One region of the Actinokineospora guangxiensis genome, then DNA from elsewhere that is predicted to be linked to it. Evidence: riboswitches for the same ligand, from Rfam matches in the RefSeq annotation. Region 1 holds a riboswitch; the other holds the start of a gene.
The links. Region 1 has a riboswitch for thiamine pyrophosphate ahead of ACFPM7_RS09290 (thiamine ABC transporter substrate-binding protein). Riboswitches for the same ligand answer to the same signal wherever they lie in the genome.
Positions count from the first base shown of each region.

Region 2: it holds a riboswitch for thiamine pyrophosphate, as region 1 does, so the genes downstream of both, thiO (glycine oxidase ThiO) here and ACFPM7_RS09290 (thiamine ABC transporter substrate-binding protein) in region 1, are expected to answer to the same signal.

Region 1 is NZ_JBHSKF010000003.1:537,410-544,478, forward strand. Features, by position in the region: gene ACFPM7_RS09280 (alkaline phosphatase PhoX) at 1-950, shown strand, start outside; gene ACFPM7_RS09285 (4a-hydroxytetrahydrobiopterin dehydratase) at 940-1,236, opposite strand; TPP riboswitch at 1,271-1,381, shown strand; gene ACFPM7_RS09290 (thiamine ABC transporter substrate-binding protein) at 1,401-2,429, shown strand; gene ACFPM7_RS09295 (ABC transporter permease) at 2,393-3,976, shown strand; gene ACFPM7_RS09300 (ABC transporter ATP-binding protein) at 3,973-4,974, shown strand; gene ACFPM7_RS09305 (hypothetical protein) at 4,988-5,608, opposite strand; gene ACFPM7_RS09310 (ABC transporter permease) at 5,709-6,569, opposite strand; gene ACFPM7_RS09315 (ABC transporter ATP-binding protein) at 6,566-7,069, opposite strand, start outside.
Region 2 is NZ_JBHSKF010000003.1:162,192-169,260, forward strand. Features, by position in the region: gene ACFPM7_RS07620 (GntR family transcriptional regulator) at 28-774, shown strand; gene ACFPM7_RS07625 (MFS transporter) at 843-2,177, shown strand; gene ACFPM7_RS07630 (threonine ammonia-lyase) at 2,155-3,099, opposite strand; gene thiE (thiamine phosphate synthase) at 3,101-3,754, opposite strand; TPP riboswitch at 3,776-3,882, shown strand; gene thiO (glycine oxidase ThiO) at 3,877-4,938, shown strand; gene thiS (sulfur carrier protein ThiS) at 4,935-5,135, shown strand; gene thiG (thiazole synthase) at 5,138-5,893, shown strand; gene ACFPM7_RS07655 (MarR family winged helix-turn-helix transcriptional regulator) at 6,014-6,451, shown strand; gene ACFPM7_RS07660 (ion transporter) at 6,417-7,069, opposite strand, start outside.

The DNA.
Region 1 (7,069 bases):
GGACGAACTACACCTGGCACCCGGCGCCCGACGGCGGGGCGTGCTTCGCCGACGGGAGCGGCTGGATCTACGTCTCCAACAGCGAGGTCTCCGGCACCGGCGGGGTCGGCGCGGTCAGGTTCGACGCGCAGGGCCGGATCACCGGCGCCTACCGCACGCTGGCCAACACCAACGTCAACTGCGCCGGTGGCGCGACGCCCTGGAACACCTGGCTCTCCTGCGAGGAGGTCTCCGACGGGCAGGTCTACGAGACCGACCCGTGGGGCGTGAACCCCGCGGTCGTCCGACCGGCGATGGGGCGGTTCAAGCACGAGGCGTGCGCGGTCGACGCCGAGCACGGCTACGTCTACCTCACCGAGGACGTCGCCGACGGCTGCCTCTACCGCTTCCGGCCCACGACCTGGGGCGACCTGGGCAGCGGCACCCTCCAGGTGATGCGCGGCGGGACAGCGACCAGCGGGCCGGTCACCTGGGCGACCGTCCCCGATCCCGACGGCAGCCCCACCGCCACCCGCTACCAGGTCTCCGGCGCCAAGCGCTTCAACGGCGGCGAGGGCTGCTACTACGCCGACGGCACCTGCTGGTTCACCACCAAGGGCGACAACCGCGTCTGGGCCTACGACGCCACCGCCTCCACCCTCTCCCTCACCTACGACGACAGCCTGGTCAGCGGCGGCGCACCGCCGCTGACCGGCGTCGACAACATCACCGGCGCGGCCAACGGCGACCTGTTCGTCGCCGAGGACGGCGGGAACCTGGAGATCTGCGTGATCACCCCGGCCGGCGTCGTCGCGCCGTTCCTGCGCGTCGGCGGACAGTCGGGATCGGAGATCACCGGGCCCGCGTTCAGCCCGGCGGGCGACCGGCTGTACTTCTCCTCACAGCGCGGCACGTCCGGCAGCAGCAGCGGCGGCATCACCTACGAGGTGACCGGGCCGTTCAGGCGCTGATCGACTCGACCACGCCGTCGATCTCGGCGGCCAGGCGCACGTCCTTGGCCGTGATCCCGTTCACCGAGTGCGTGCTGCACCGGAACCTCAGCGTGCGCCAGCGGATGTCGATGTCGGGATGGTGGTCGTCGTTCTCGGCGATCTCGGCCACCCGGTTCACGACCTGGATGGCCTGCGGGAACGAGTCCAGCTCGACCTCCCGCTCCAGGCCGCCCTCGACCAGCCGCCAGCGCGGAAGCTGGCCAAGCGCCTTGCCGATCTCGGCGTCTCTCAGCAGTTCACCCATGGGCCCCATCTTGGCCGCTGGGCGGGGCGTACGCTCACAGCGCCACGGGAGTCCGGTTGCGCCGGGCTGAGAGGAGGGCGACAAGCCCTCGACCGTCACACCTGATCAGGGTCATGCCTGCGCAGGGAGGGCCTCGTGGCGCACGCCCGAGGAGGAACCACCCCATGCGCCGCACCCCGATCGCCCTGGCCGCGCTGCTGCTCGCCGGATGTTCGCTGGGCGGGGGCGACGAACCGCCCGGCGACCGCGCCGTGGTGCTCGTCACCCACGACTCCTTCGCCCACGACCAGGCCGTCTTCGACGCCTTCACCGCCCGCACCGGCATCCGGATCGAGGTCCGCAAGAGCGGTGACGCGGGCGCGCTGACCAACCAGCTGGTGCTCACCAAGGCCAGCCCCATCGGCGATGTCGCCTTCGGCGTCGACACCACCTTCGCCTCGCGCGCCCTGGACGAGGGCGTCTTCGCCGAGCACCGCTCGTCGGCGGCGGACGCTGGGCCGGGGAGCTACGCCGTGGACGACACCAACCGGCTGACCGCCGTCGACGTCGGCGACGTGTGCGTCAACGTCGACACCGCCGCGCTCGCCGAGCGGAAGCTGCCCGTGCCCAAGGGCTTCGACGAGCTGGCCGATCCCCGCTACAAGGACCTGCTGGTCGTGGAGGACCCGGCGACCTCCTCGCCCGGCCTGGCGTTCCTGCTCGGCACGGTCGCGCACTTCGGCGACGGCTGGGTGGGCTACTGGGAGAAGCTGCGCGCCAACGGCGTGCTGGTCGTCGCGGGCTGGGAGGAGGCCTACACGCAGGAGTTCTCCGGCTCCTCCGGCAACGGGCCGCGCCCGATCGTGGTGTCCTACGCGTCCTCGCCGTCGGCGGAGATCGGCGAGGACGGGCAGCCGCGCACCCAGGCCGTCCTGGACACCTGCTTCCGCCAGGTCGAGTACGCGGGCGTGCTGGCGGGCGCGAAGAACCCGGCCGACGCGGGCCAGGTGGTCGACCTGCTCGTGTCCCCGGAGTTCCAGCGCACCGTCCCGGAGCTGATGTACGTCTACCCCTCGCGCTCCGACGTCGAGCTGCCCGAGTCGTGGCAGAAGGCCGCGCCGCTGCCCGCCGAGCCCGCCACGCTGCCCGCGGCGGAGATCCAGGCCAACCGGGAGCGGTGGGTGCAGCAGTGGCGCGCGGCCGTCCAGGGCTGAGCCCGGCGCTGCTGGGCCTGCTGCCGCTGGGCTTCCTGGCGGTCTTCTTCGCCTGGCCGGTGGCCGCCATCGTGCGCCGCGGCCTCGACGGCGACGCGCTCGCCGTGCTCGCCGAGGGGCAGACCTGGGCGCTGGTCGGGTTCACCGTCGGGCAGGCGGCCGCGGCGACCGCGGTGGCCGTGCTCGCCGGGATGCCGGTGGCGTTCCTGCTGGCCAGGGTGCGGCTGCCGGGGGCCGCGGTGGTGCGGGCGCTGGTGCTGGTTCCGTTCGTGCTGCCCACGGTGGTGGTCGGCCTGGCGTTCCGGTCGCTGATGGGCGGCGGGGTGCTCGCGATCGTGCTGGCCAACGCGTTCTTCAACGTCGCCGTCGTGGCGCGCACCGTCGGCGGGCTGTGGGCGCACCTGGACCGCCGCGCCGAGGACGCGGCCCGGTCGCTGGGCGCCTCGCGCCTGCGCACGTTCACCTCGGTGACGCTGCCCGCGCTGACCCCGGCGCTGGGCTCCGCCGCAGCGGTCGTGTTCCTGTTCTGCGCCACCAGCTTCGGTGTCGTGCTGCTGCTCGGCGGCGCCCGGCACCGGACGCTGGAGACCGAGATCTATCTGCGCACCGTCGAGCTGCTGGACCTCTCCGGGGCGGCGGCGCTGTCGCTGCTGCAGGTGGCGGCCGTGGTCGCGGTGCTGGTGCTGGGCGCGCGGGCGCGGCGGCGGCGCGAGTCGGCGCTGGCGCTGCGCCCGCGCGCCGAGGGCACGCGCGGGCCGAGCGGCGGCGAGTGGTGGGTCGTCGGCGCGGCCGGGGTGGTCCTGGCGCTGCTGGTCGCGCCGATCGCCTCGCTGGTCGTCCGGTCCTTCGACGGCGGGTTCGCGGGCTACGCGGCGCTGTCGGGAACCGGGTTCCGCGGCTCGCTGTCGGTGACCGGCTGGGAGGCGGCGATGAACTCGCTGCGCGCGGCCACCGACGCCACGGTCCTGGCGCTGGTGCTGGGCATCAGCGCCTCGGTCGCGCTGGTGGCGCTGCGCCGGGCGCGGTTCGTCGACGCCCTCGACACCGCGCTGATGCTGCCGCTGGGGGTGTCCGCGGTGACCGTCGGCTTCGGCTACCTGATCACCCTCGACGCCCTTCCCGGCGACCTGCGCACCTCCGCGGCGCTGGTCCCGCTGGCCCAGGCGCTCGTGGTGACGCCGCTGGTGGTGCGGCTGGTCCTGCCCGTGCTGCGCTCGATCGATGAGCGGCTGCGCCAGGCCGCAGCGTCGCTGGGCGCCGGGCCGTGGCGGGTGTGGCGGGAGGTCGACCTGCCGCTGGCCGCGCGGTCGCTGCTGGCCGCGGCCGGGTTCGGCTACGTCGTCGCGCTCGGCGAGTTCGGCGCGACGAGCTTCCTGGCCCGCCCGGACACCGCCACCCTGCCGGTGGTGATCGGGCGGCTGGTCGCCCGCCCCGGCGAGCTGAACGCGCAGATGGCCTACGCCGCCTGCACGCTGCTGATGCTGGTGACCGTCGCGGTCGTCCTCGTCGTGGAACGCCTGCGCGCGGGCGAGTTGGGGGAGTTCTGATGCTCAGCGCCACCGGCCTGACAGTCCACTACGGATCTGTCGCTGCTGTGTCCGATGTGGATTTCGAGATCGGCGACGGCGAGGTGCTCGCCCTGCTGGGCCCCTCCGGCTGCGGCAAGTCGACGCTGCTGCGCGCCGTCGCCGGCCTGGAACCCGCCCGGGGACGGGTGTCCTGGGACGGGACCGACCTGTCCGGCGTGCCGGTGCACCGCCGCGGGTTCGGCCTGGTCTTCCAGGACGGCCAGCTGTTCCCGCACCGCGACGTCGCGGGCAACGTCGCCTTCGGGCTGCGCATGCGCGGCGAGCGCTCGCCGGGACGGGTCGCCGAGCTGCTGGAGTTGGTCGGCCTCGACGGCTACGGGAAGCGCAGGGTGGCCACGCTCTCCGGCGGCGAGCAGCAGCGGGTCGCCCTGGCCCGCGCGCTGGCCCCCCGACCGCGGCTGCTGCTGCTGGACGAGCCGCTCTCGGCGCTGGACCGCTCGCTGCGCGAGCAGCTGGCCATCGACCTGTCGCGGCTGCTGCGCGAGGCGGGCACCACCGCGCTGGTCGTCACCCACGACCACGACGAGGCCTTCACCCTCGCCGACCGCGTCGCGGTCATGGACTCCGGCCGCATCCGCCAGGTCGGCCGGCCCGCCGAGGTCTGGCGGCGGCCCGCCGACGAGACCACCGCCCGGTTCCTCGGCTGCACGACCTTCACCGACGCGACGATCGAGAGCGGCGTCCTGACCTGCGAGTTCGGCACGGCCGCACTGGCCGCCCCCGACGGAGCGGCCCGCATCGGCCTGCGCCCCGCGGGCCTGCGGGTGACCGCGGGCGAGCCGACCGCGGTCGTCACCGGCCGAGCGCACCGCCACGACCACGTCCGCGTCGTCGCCGACCTCGACGGCCACGGCCCGGTGGACGCCGTCGCGGAGGTCGCGGGCGCACCCGAGGTGGGCAGCCGGATCGCTCTCGCCGTCGACCCGGTCGGCGTGGCGCTCATCGGCCGGGCGTGACCCGGCGGCGTCGCTACATCGGCGTGAGCGCCCCGGAGGAGATGTCGGCGTTGAACATCTTGAGCAGTTCGGGCATCACGCCCGCCCGGCGCGCCCGCCGCTGCTGCTTGCCCTCGTCGGACTCGGTGTCGGCGTCCTGGTTGCGCCGCTTGATCTCGTCGAAGGGGCTGCGCTGGTAGTTCCTGGCGAGAACCAGGGGACTGACCACGGGGACGCCGTCGATGAGAAAGCGCTCCGGCTCGCCCCGGGCGGACAGCAGGGAGACCTCGTACCCGCCCAGCGGCGGCTTGGTGCCCAGCTGCTCCGGCGCGACCCCGAAGAGGGCCAGGTGCACGGCGGCGTGCTCGTCGGTGCCGAGCACGAAGATGTCCAGGTCCCGCGTCTCCACGGCCTCCAGGCCGTAGTGGAGGCACCACTGCAGCATCGCGTAGCCGCCGCCGTGGTACCACGGCTTCCCGGTGGCGGTGATGAAGTCGTTGAGCTCCTGCACCGAGGACATGCCGCTGAACGCGCTCGCGGTTCTCTCGCCCGCCGTGCCCTCGCCTGCGCTGCCTCGGCTGCGCCGCAGCGTGCTGACCGCACGGGCGGTGACGGCGGCGAAGATCCCTGCGTTCTCCGATTGCGGCTTGTCCATCGCTCCACCGTGCCCGACGGGGTCCGCCGCGCGCGATCTCCGCGACGCCGACGTCGGGGCGGTCCCGGGTTCCCCCGAGACCGCCCCGACGGGCAGTGGACTAGCCGTCGCGGCTGAGCATGCGCGAGAGGGCAAGCGAGCAGCCGATCACGATGTAGCAGCCGGCGCGCAGCGCCCCCTCCGACAGCGAGCCCCACGGGATGGGGTCGCGCACGACCTCGCCGATGGACTCCCAGCCGGTGGTGATCAGGAACGGCTCCAGCCAGTCCAGCGCCGGGATCGCGCTCAGCACGCCGGAGACGATCAGCAGGCCGAGCGCCACCGACAGCACGATCAGCGGGTGGTCGGTCCATGCCGAGACCGCCAGCGCCACCGCGGCCACGCCCCACACCTGCACGGCGACCAGCAGCGCGGCCAGCAGCACCCGGCCCAGTCCATCCACAAAGGACAGGGTCGTGCCGGAGACGGTGAGCATCCCGTCGCCGCCGAGCAGCAGCACGCCCGTGATCGTGCCGGTCAGCGCCATCACCAGGGTCGCGACGAGGGTCACCGTGGCCACGCCGAAGGCTTTGATGGCCAGCAGCCTGCCCCGGCCGACCGGGGCGATCAGCAGCGAGCGCAGTGTGCCGTGGGCGGACTCGCCTGCCAGCGCGTCGGCCGCCAGCGTCGCCCCGACCAGCGGCAGCAGCATCGTCAGCGCGGCCAGCAGCGTGAAGATCGGCAGCATCAGGCCGTTGCCCTCGACCAGCACGGCCAGGCCCTCGCCGACCGGGCCGTCGCCGCTGGAGGCGATGCGGATGGCGATCCCGGCGATCACCGGCACCACGGCCAGCAGCGCCAGCGCCACCACGGTGCGCGGCCGCCGCAGCATCATCCGCAGCTCCGAGCGCAGCAGCCTGCCCAGCGGAGCCGTGGTGCGGGCGGCGGCGGGAACAGCCGCCACGTCGGTGATCGCGGTCATCGCAGGTCCCCCATCAGCGCGAGTTCGGCGTCGAGCGCCTCGGGCTCGCTGGACTCGGTGAGCCGGGCGAAGAGGTCCTCAAGGCCGGTGCGCTGGCGGCGCACCTCGTGCACCGGCACCCCGGCGCGCACCAGGGTCGCCACGACCTCGGGCGCGCCGCTGGTGGTCAGGTCGGCCAGGATGCCCTCGGGCACCGCCCTGGCCGGGATGCGGTTGTCGCGCAGCGCGTCCACGGCCAGCGCGACCTCGGGCGTGGTGACCAGCAGCGTCGCGTTCCCCGAGTCCAGCAGCGTGCCCAGCTCGCCCTGGGCGACGACGGTGCCCTGGTGCAGCACCGCCACGTGCGTGCAGGTCGCCTCCACCTCGGCGAGCAGGTGCGAGGACACCAGCACCGTCGTCCCCGCCTTGTGCAGGTCGGCGATGACCGCCCGCACCTCGCGGGTGCCCGCCGGGTCCAGGCCGTTGGTCGGCTCGTCGAGGATGACGAAGCGGCGCGGGGC
Region 2 (7,069 bases), 380 kb from region 1:
TCCGGGAGCGAGACACAGGAGGACACCATGCTGGAGATGTCCGCCGTCGATGGTTCGGTGGCGAGGGGGCAGCGGGAGCCGAAGTACTGGGGGCTGAAGCGGCACCTGCTGGACCTGCTGGGCAGCCTGCCACCGGGCTCGCCCATCCCCACCGAGCGTTCCCTGGCGACGGAGTTCGACGTCTCCCGCACCACCGTCCGGCAGGCGCTGGCCGAGCTGACCGTCGAGGGCAGGCTGCTGCGCGTGCAGGGCAAGGGCACCTTCGCCGCCGAGCCCAAGGTCGCCCAGCGCCTGCAGCTGTCCTCCTACACCGAGGACATGCTCGCCCAGGGCCGCGAGCCGTCCTCCAAGCTCCTCGACGTCTCCGAGATCCCGGCCGAGGCCGAGCTGGCCCGCCTGCTGCGCATCCGCGCGGGCGCCAAGGTGCTGCGCCTGCACCGCCTGCGCCTGGCCGACGGCGAGCCCATGGCCATGGAGACCACCCACCTGCCGCTGGGCCGCTTCCGCGGGCTGCGCCGCTACGTCAGCTCCGGCGGGTCGCTCTACCAGATCCTGCGCGAGCGCTTCGACGTCGAGATGGGCCACGCCGAGGAGACCATCGAGACCGCGCTGGCCGGGCCGCACGAGGCCGAGCTGCTGGGCGCCGACGTCGGCATGCCCATGCTGCTGCTGTCGCGGCACTCCTTCGACGTCGAAGAGCGCCCGTTCGAGTGGGTGCGCTCCACCTACCGCGGCGACCGGTACAAGTTCGTCGCCACGCTGAACCGCCCGTGACCACCGCGGTCCGGTGGGGCACACCGGTCGCCCGCGGCATCCTGACCACGGCCATCCTCGGCTCCGCGATGGCCATGCTCGACGGCTTCGTCGTCAACGTCGCGCTCCCGCGCATCGGCGCCGAGCTGGACGCCTCCGTCGCGAACCTGCAGTGGATCGTCGACGGCTACCTGCTCGCCCTCGCCGCCCTCATCCTCGTCGCCGGGGCGCTCGGCGACCGCTTCGGCAGGCGGCGGGTCTTCCTCGTCGGGGTCGTCTGGTTCGGCGCGGCGTCCGTGCTCTGCGGACTGGCCTGGTCGCCGACCTCGCTCATCGTGGCCCGCGTCCTGCAGGGCGTCGGCGGGGCGCTGCTGACCCCCGGCTCGCTGGCGATCATCCAGGCCACCTTCTCCCACGACGACCGCGCCAGGGCCATCGGCGCGTGGTCGGGCCTGTCCGGCATCGCCGCCGCCGCGGGTCCGCTGGTCGGCGGCCTGCTGGTGCAGGCGTGGTCGTGGCGGCTCGTCTTCCTGATCAACATTCCGATCGCGGTGGTCTGCGTCGTGCTGGCGCTGCGCTGCGTGCCGGAGACCCGCGGCTCGGACACCGCCATCGACGTGCGCGGCTCGGTCATCGGCGCGCTCGGCCTCGCCGGGCTGACCACCTGCCTGGTCGAGGCCCCCGTGCGCGGCGCGGACTGGCTGGTCGTCGGGTCCGGCGTGCTGGGCGTGGTCGCGATGACCGCCTTCGTCGTGCACCTGCGCCGCGACAGCGAGCCGCTGGTGCCGCCGTCGCTGTTCGCCGACCGCACCTTCACCATCTCCAACGCGCTGACGCTGGTCGTCTACGGCGCGCTCGGCGGGGTCACGCTGATGATGGCCCTGCAACTACAGACCTCGCTGGGCTACCCGCCGACCGCCGCCGGAGTCGCGGGCGCCCCGATCACCGTGCTCATGCTGCTGCTGTCCTCGCGCTTCGGCGCGTGGGCCGCGCGGGTCGGGCCGCGCTGGTTCCTGGTCACCGGGCCGCTGCTGGTGGCCACCGGGATGCTGCTGCTCACCAGGGCCGTGCCCGGGGCGTCCTACCTGGGCGGGGTGCTGCCGGGCGTGGTGCTCTTCGGCCTCGGGCTCTCCGTCGTCGTCGCCCCGGTGACCGCGACCGTGCTGGCCGCCGCCCCCGACCGGTACGCGGGCGTGGCCTCGGGGGTCAACAACGCGGTGGCGCGCACCGGCAGCCTGCTGGCCGTCGCCGTGCTGCCTGTGGCGGCCGGGCTCTCCGGCGCGGCCTACGCCGACCCGGTCGCGCTCACCGCGGCGTGGAAGACCACGCTGGTCATCTGCGCGGTGATGGCCGCCCTCGGCGGGCTGATGGCCGTCGGCGTGCGCGGCAACGTCCTGGCCGCTACCGGGCCAGGATCTCGGTGAACACCGCCGGGTCGATGTTGCCGCCGGAGATCACCGCGACCGTCCTGCCCTCGGGCAGGTCGCGGTTGAGGTAGCCGGCGACGGAGACCGCGCCGCTGGGCTCGGCCACCAGGTTCGCCTTCTCGGCCAGCAGCGCCACGGCCGCGCGGATCTCCGCCTCCGACACCGTGACGATGCCGTCCACATAGGCCTGTTGGTGGGCGAAGGTGAGCGGGGACGGCTGGCTGCGCAGGCCGTCGGCGATGGTGCGGTTGCGGTCGGCGACCGACCAGTCGACGAGTTCGCCCGCGGCCAGGCTCGCCGCGGTGTCGGCGGCCAGCTCCGGCTCCACGGCCCACACCTGCGTCTTCGGCGAGCGGTGCTTGATCGCGGTGGCTACCCCGGAGATCAGGCCGCCGCCGCTGACCGGCACCAGCACCACGTCGGCCTCGGGCAGGTCCTCGGCGATCTCCAGGCCGATGGTGCCCTGGCCCGCGATGACGTCCGGGTGGTCGAACGGCGGGATCAGCGCCGCGCCGGTCTCGGCCTGGATCTCGGCGGCCTTCGCCTCGCGCTGCCCGACCTCGCTGAGCACCACATCGGCCCCGTGCGAGCGGGTCGCCTCGATCTTGACCACCGGGGTGTCCTTCGGCACCACGATCCAGGCGCGGATGCCGAACTCGCGGGCGGCGTAGGCCACGGCCTGGGCGTGGTTGCCGCTGGAGTAGGCGACGACGCCGCGGGCGCGCTGCTCGTCGGTCAGCCGGGCGATGGCGTTGTACGCGCCGCGGATCTTGAAGGCGCCGATGGGCTGCAGGTTCTCCGGCTTGAGCCACAGCGGGCTGCGCGGGGCCCACGGGCAGGGGAGCAGCGGGGTGCGCACGGCCGTTCCGGCGACGCGCCCGGCGGCGGCTTCGATGTCGGCGAGGGTGACCAGGTCCACGTCAGCCAGTCTGCCCCAGCGCGGCGCGCAGGTCGCGTGCCGCGGCAGTGGGATCGGTCGCTTCGGTCAGCGCGCGCACGACGACGACGCGCTCCGCGCCCGCCGCGGTGACCTCGCCCATCCTGGCCGCGTCGATGCCGCCGATGGCGAACCACGGACGGTCCTGGCCCAGCGCCGCGGTGGCGCGCACGAGGTCGAGGCCGGGGGCGGGCCTGCCGGGCTTGGTGGGGGTCGGCCAGCAGGGGCCGGTGCAGAAGTAGTCCACGCCCGGCTCGGCCGCGGCGGCGCGGGCCTGGGCGAGGTCGTGGGTGGAGCGGCCGACGGCGATGTCCGCGCCCGCGACCCGGCGGGCCAGCGGCACCGGCAGGTCGTCCTGGCCGAGGTGCAGGATGTCGGCGCCGGAGGCGAGCGCGACGTCGGCGCGGTCGTTGACCGCCAGCAGCGCCCCGTGCTCGGCGCACAGCTGCGCGATGGGCTCCAGCGCGGCCAGTTCCGGCCTGGCCTCCAGGCCCTTCTCCCGCAGCTGCACGATGTCGACGCCGCCGCGCAGCGCGGCGTCGACGAACTCGGCGAGGTCGGGCCGCAGCCCGGTGCACAGGTACAGCCGCGCCGAGGCCAGGCGGGCGCGGATCTGGGCGGCGTCTAGTCCGGGCATGGATCGCACGCTACGGTTGGGGTCTGGTCGCACGGGAGTCCGGGTACGGGCTGAGAGGGAGCTGGCGCGCTCCGACCGTCGAACCTGATCCGGGTCATGCCGGCGCAGGGAGCGTGGGACAAGTGGGACAGCTGGCCGTCGTGGGTGGCGGTGTCATCGGGTTGGCGTGCGCGTGGCGGCTGGCCGCCGCCGGGCACGCCGTGCGGCTCATCGATCCCGAACCCGGCCGGGGCGCGTCGTGGGTGGCGGGCGGCATGCTGGCCCCGGTCACCGAGTCGTGGCCGGGCGAGGAGGCGGCGCTGGAGCTGGGTTCCGCCGCGCTGGAGCGCTGGCCGTCCTTCGCCGAGGAGCTGGGCGTCGGGCTGCTCGGCGCGGGGACGCTGGTGCTGGCGGTGGACCCGGCCGACGCGGCGGTGCTGGCGGCGCTGGCCGGGTACCTGGCCGGGCGTGGGCGCGAGGTCGAGCGGATCAGCGGGCGGGCGGCGCGGCGGCTGGAGCCGTGCCTGGGGCCGCGGGTCCGTTCGGGGCTGTCCGTGCCGGGCGACCTGGCGGTGGACAACCGCGAGCTGATCGGCGCGCTGCTCCGTGCGTGCGCGGCCGGGGGTGTGCGGTTTCTCACAGCGCCGGCGACCGCCGTGCGGCCCGGAGTGGTCGAATTGTCCGACCCTGCCCCGGAAGCGCCGGATAAGTCTACTGTGGAGTGTGACGCGGTGGTCGTCGCGGCCGGGGCCCGCAGCCGGGACCTGCACCCGGCGCTGAGCGGGTTCGTCCGGCCGGTGAAGGGCGAGATCCTGCGCCTGCGCGCCCGCCCGGGGGTCCTGCCCCCGCCCACGCGCACCGTGCGCGCGCTGGTGTCCGGGCGCCCCGTCTACCTCGTGCCACGCGGCGACGGGTCGCTGGTGCTCGGCGCCACCCAGCACGAGGTCGGCTACGACACCGAGGTCACCGCGGGCGGCGTGCGCGACCTGATCGCCGACGCCGAGGTCGTGCTGCCGGGCGTCGGCGAGTACGCGCTGGTCGAGTCCGCCGCCGGGCTGCGCGCGGGCAGCCCGGACAACGTGCCGAAGGTCGGGTGGCTGGAACCGGGCGTCATCGCCGCCACCGGCCACCACCGCAACGGCCTGCTCCTCGCGCCCACCACGGCGGACGCGGTGCTGGAGCTGGTCAGGGAAGGAGTCCGATGAGGATCGCCGTGAACGGGGTCGACCGCGAGGTCGCCGACGGCGCGACGGTGGCGGCGGTGCTGGCCGGGCTCGGGCTGCCGTCGGCCGGGGTCGCCGTCGCCGTCGACGGGGCCGTCGTGCCCAGGGCGGCGCACGCGACGGCCGTGGTGGCGCCGGGTGCGGTGCTGGAAGTGCTGACCGCCGTGCAGGGAGGCTGACCGTGGACGACCCACTCGTCATCGCCGGCCGCGAGTACTCATCGCGGCTGATCACCGGCACCGGCGGCGCGGCCAACCTGGCCGTGCTGGAACGCGCCCTGCTCGCCTCCGGCACCGAGCTGACCACCGTCTCCCTGCGCCGGGTCGACGCCGGGACCGGCACCGGCGTCCTGGACCTGCTGCGCCGCACCGGCATCGACCCGCTGCCCAACACCGCGGGCTGCCGCACCGCAGCCGAGGCCGTCCTCACCGCCCGCCTCGCCCGCGAGGCCCTCGGCACGAACTGGGTGAAACTGGAGGTCGTCGCCGACGACCGCACCCTGCTGCCCGACCCGGTGGAGCTGCTGGAAGCCGCCCACACGTTGGTCGAGGACGGTTTCGTCGTTCTCCCTTACACGAATGACGATCCGGTGTTGGCGCTGCGGCTGGAGGAAGCGGGCTGCGCCGCCGTCATGCCGCTCGGCTCGCCGATCGGCACCGGCCTCGGCATCCGCAACCCGCACAACATCGAGCTGATCGTCGCCCGCGCGGCCGTCCCGGTGATCCTGGACGCGGGCATCGGCACCGCCTCCGACGCGGCCCTGGCCATGGAACTCGGCTGCGCGGCCGTCCTCCTCGCCACCGCCGTCACCCGGGCCGAATCCCCCGAGCGGATGGCCACTGCCATGCGCCACGCCGTGATCGCCGGCCGCCTCGCCCGGTCGGCGGGCCGGATTCCCCAGCGCTTCTGGGCCCAGGCGTCCAGCCCGCCGCGCTGAGGCCGTCCCAACGCCCGGGTGGGCGTTGGGCGGCTGTCCGGATTCGGCGACAATGTCCCGATGAACTCTGGCCCGGTGAACTCTGGCCCGGTGAACTCTGGCCCGGCGGACCCGAACCCGGTGGACCCCGCCGCGCCTGCCCTCGCGGAGACCGACATCGCCGCCCGCCTCTACCTGGCGATCGGGAGGCTCTCGCGCTCGCTGCGGCGCTCCGGCGGCGCCGGGATCGGGCACGGGTCGCTGTCGGCACTGTCCACACTGGTGCATGCCGGGGAGCAGCGGCTCGGAGACCTCGCGGCGAAGGAAGGGGTGGCCGCGCCGACGATGTCGCGGGTCGTGGCCGGGCTGGTGGAGGCCGGATACGTGCTCCGCGAGCCCGATCCGGCCGACCGGCGGGCGTGGCTGGTGCGCGCCACCGAGGACGGGGAGCGGGTCGTCTCGGGGGTGCGGTCGAGCCGGGTGCAGGACCTGGGGCGGCGCCTGGACCGGCTCGGCGAGGACGAGCGGGCGCTGCTGATGGCGGCTATCCCCGTCCTGGAGACGCTTCTTCCCGAGTGACCCCGCGCAGGTCGGCGACCTCGGCGCGCAGGGCCTTCAGCTCGGCCAGGATCGATGCCACGACGACGGTCTCCTCGGCGTCGCGCTGCTCCTCGGCGGCGAACTGCTCGCGGGTGAACTCGGATTCGACGCTGGAGACGATGACGCCGATGAACAGGTTCAGCACCGCGAAGCTGGACACCACGATGTAGACCACGAAGAAGATCCAGGCCAGCGGCTCGGCGGCCATGACGTCCTTGGCGACGTCCATGCCGACCTCGCCGATCATGATCTGGAACAGGGTGAACAGCGAGTGGTCCAGCGAGCCGAACTCCTCGGGCCGCACCGCGCCGAACAGCGTCGTCGCCAGCACGCCCGCCACGTACAGCACGAGGCCGAGCAGCACGATGATCGAGGCCATGCCGGGCAGCGACGACAGCAGCCCGCCGACGACGCGGCGCATCGCCGGGATCGCGGTGAACAGCCGCAGCACCCGCAGCACGCGCAACGACCGCAGCACGGCGAACGGGCCCACCGCCGGGATCAGCGCGATGCCGACGACGACCAGGTCGAACAGGCTCCACGGGTCGCGGAAGAACTCGCGGCCGTGGGCGTAGAGCCGCACGGCGATCTCCGTCA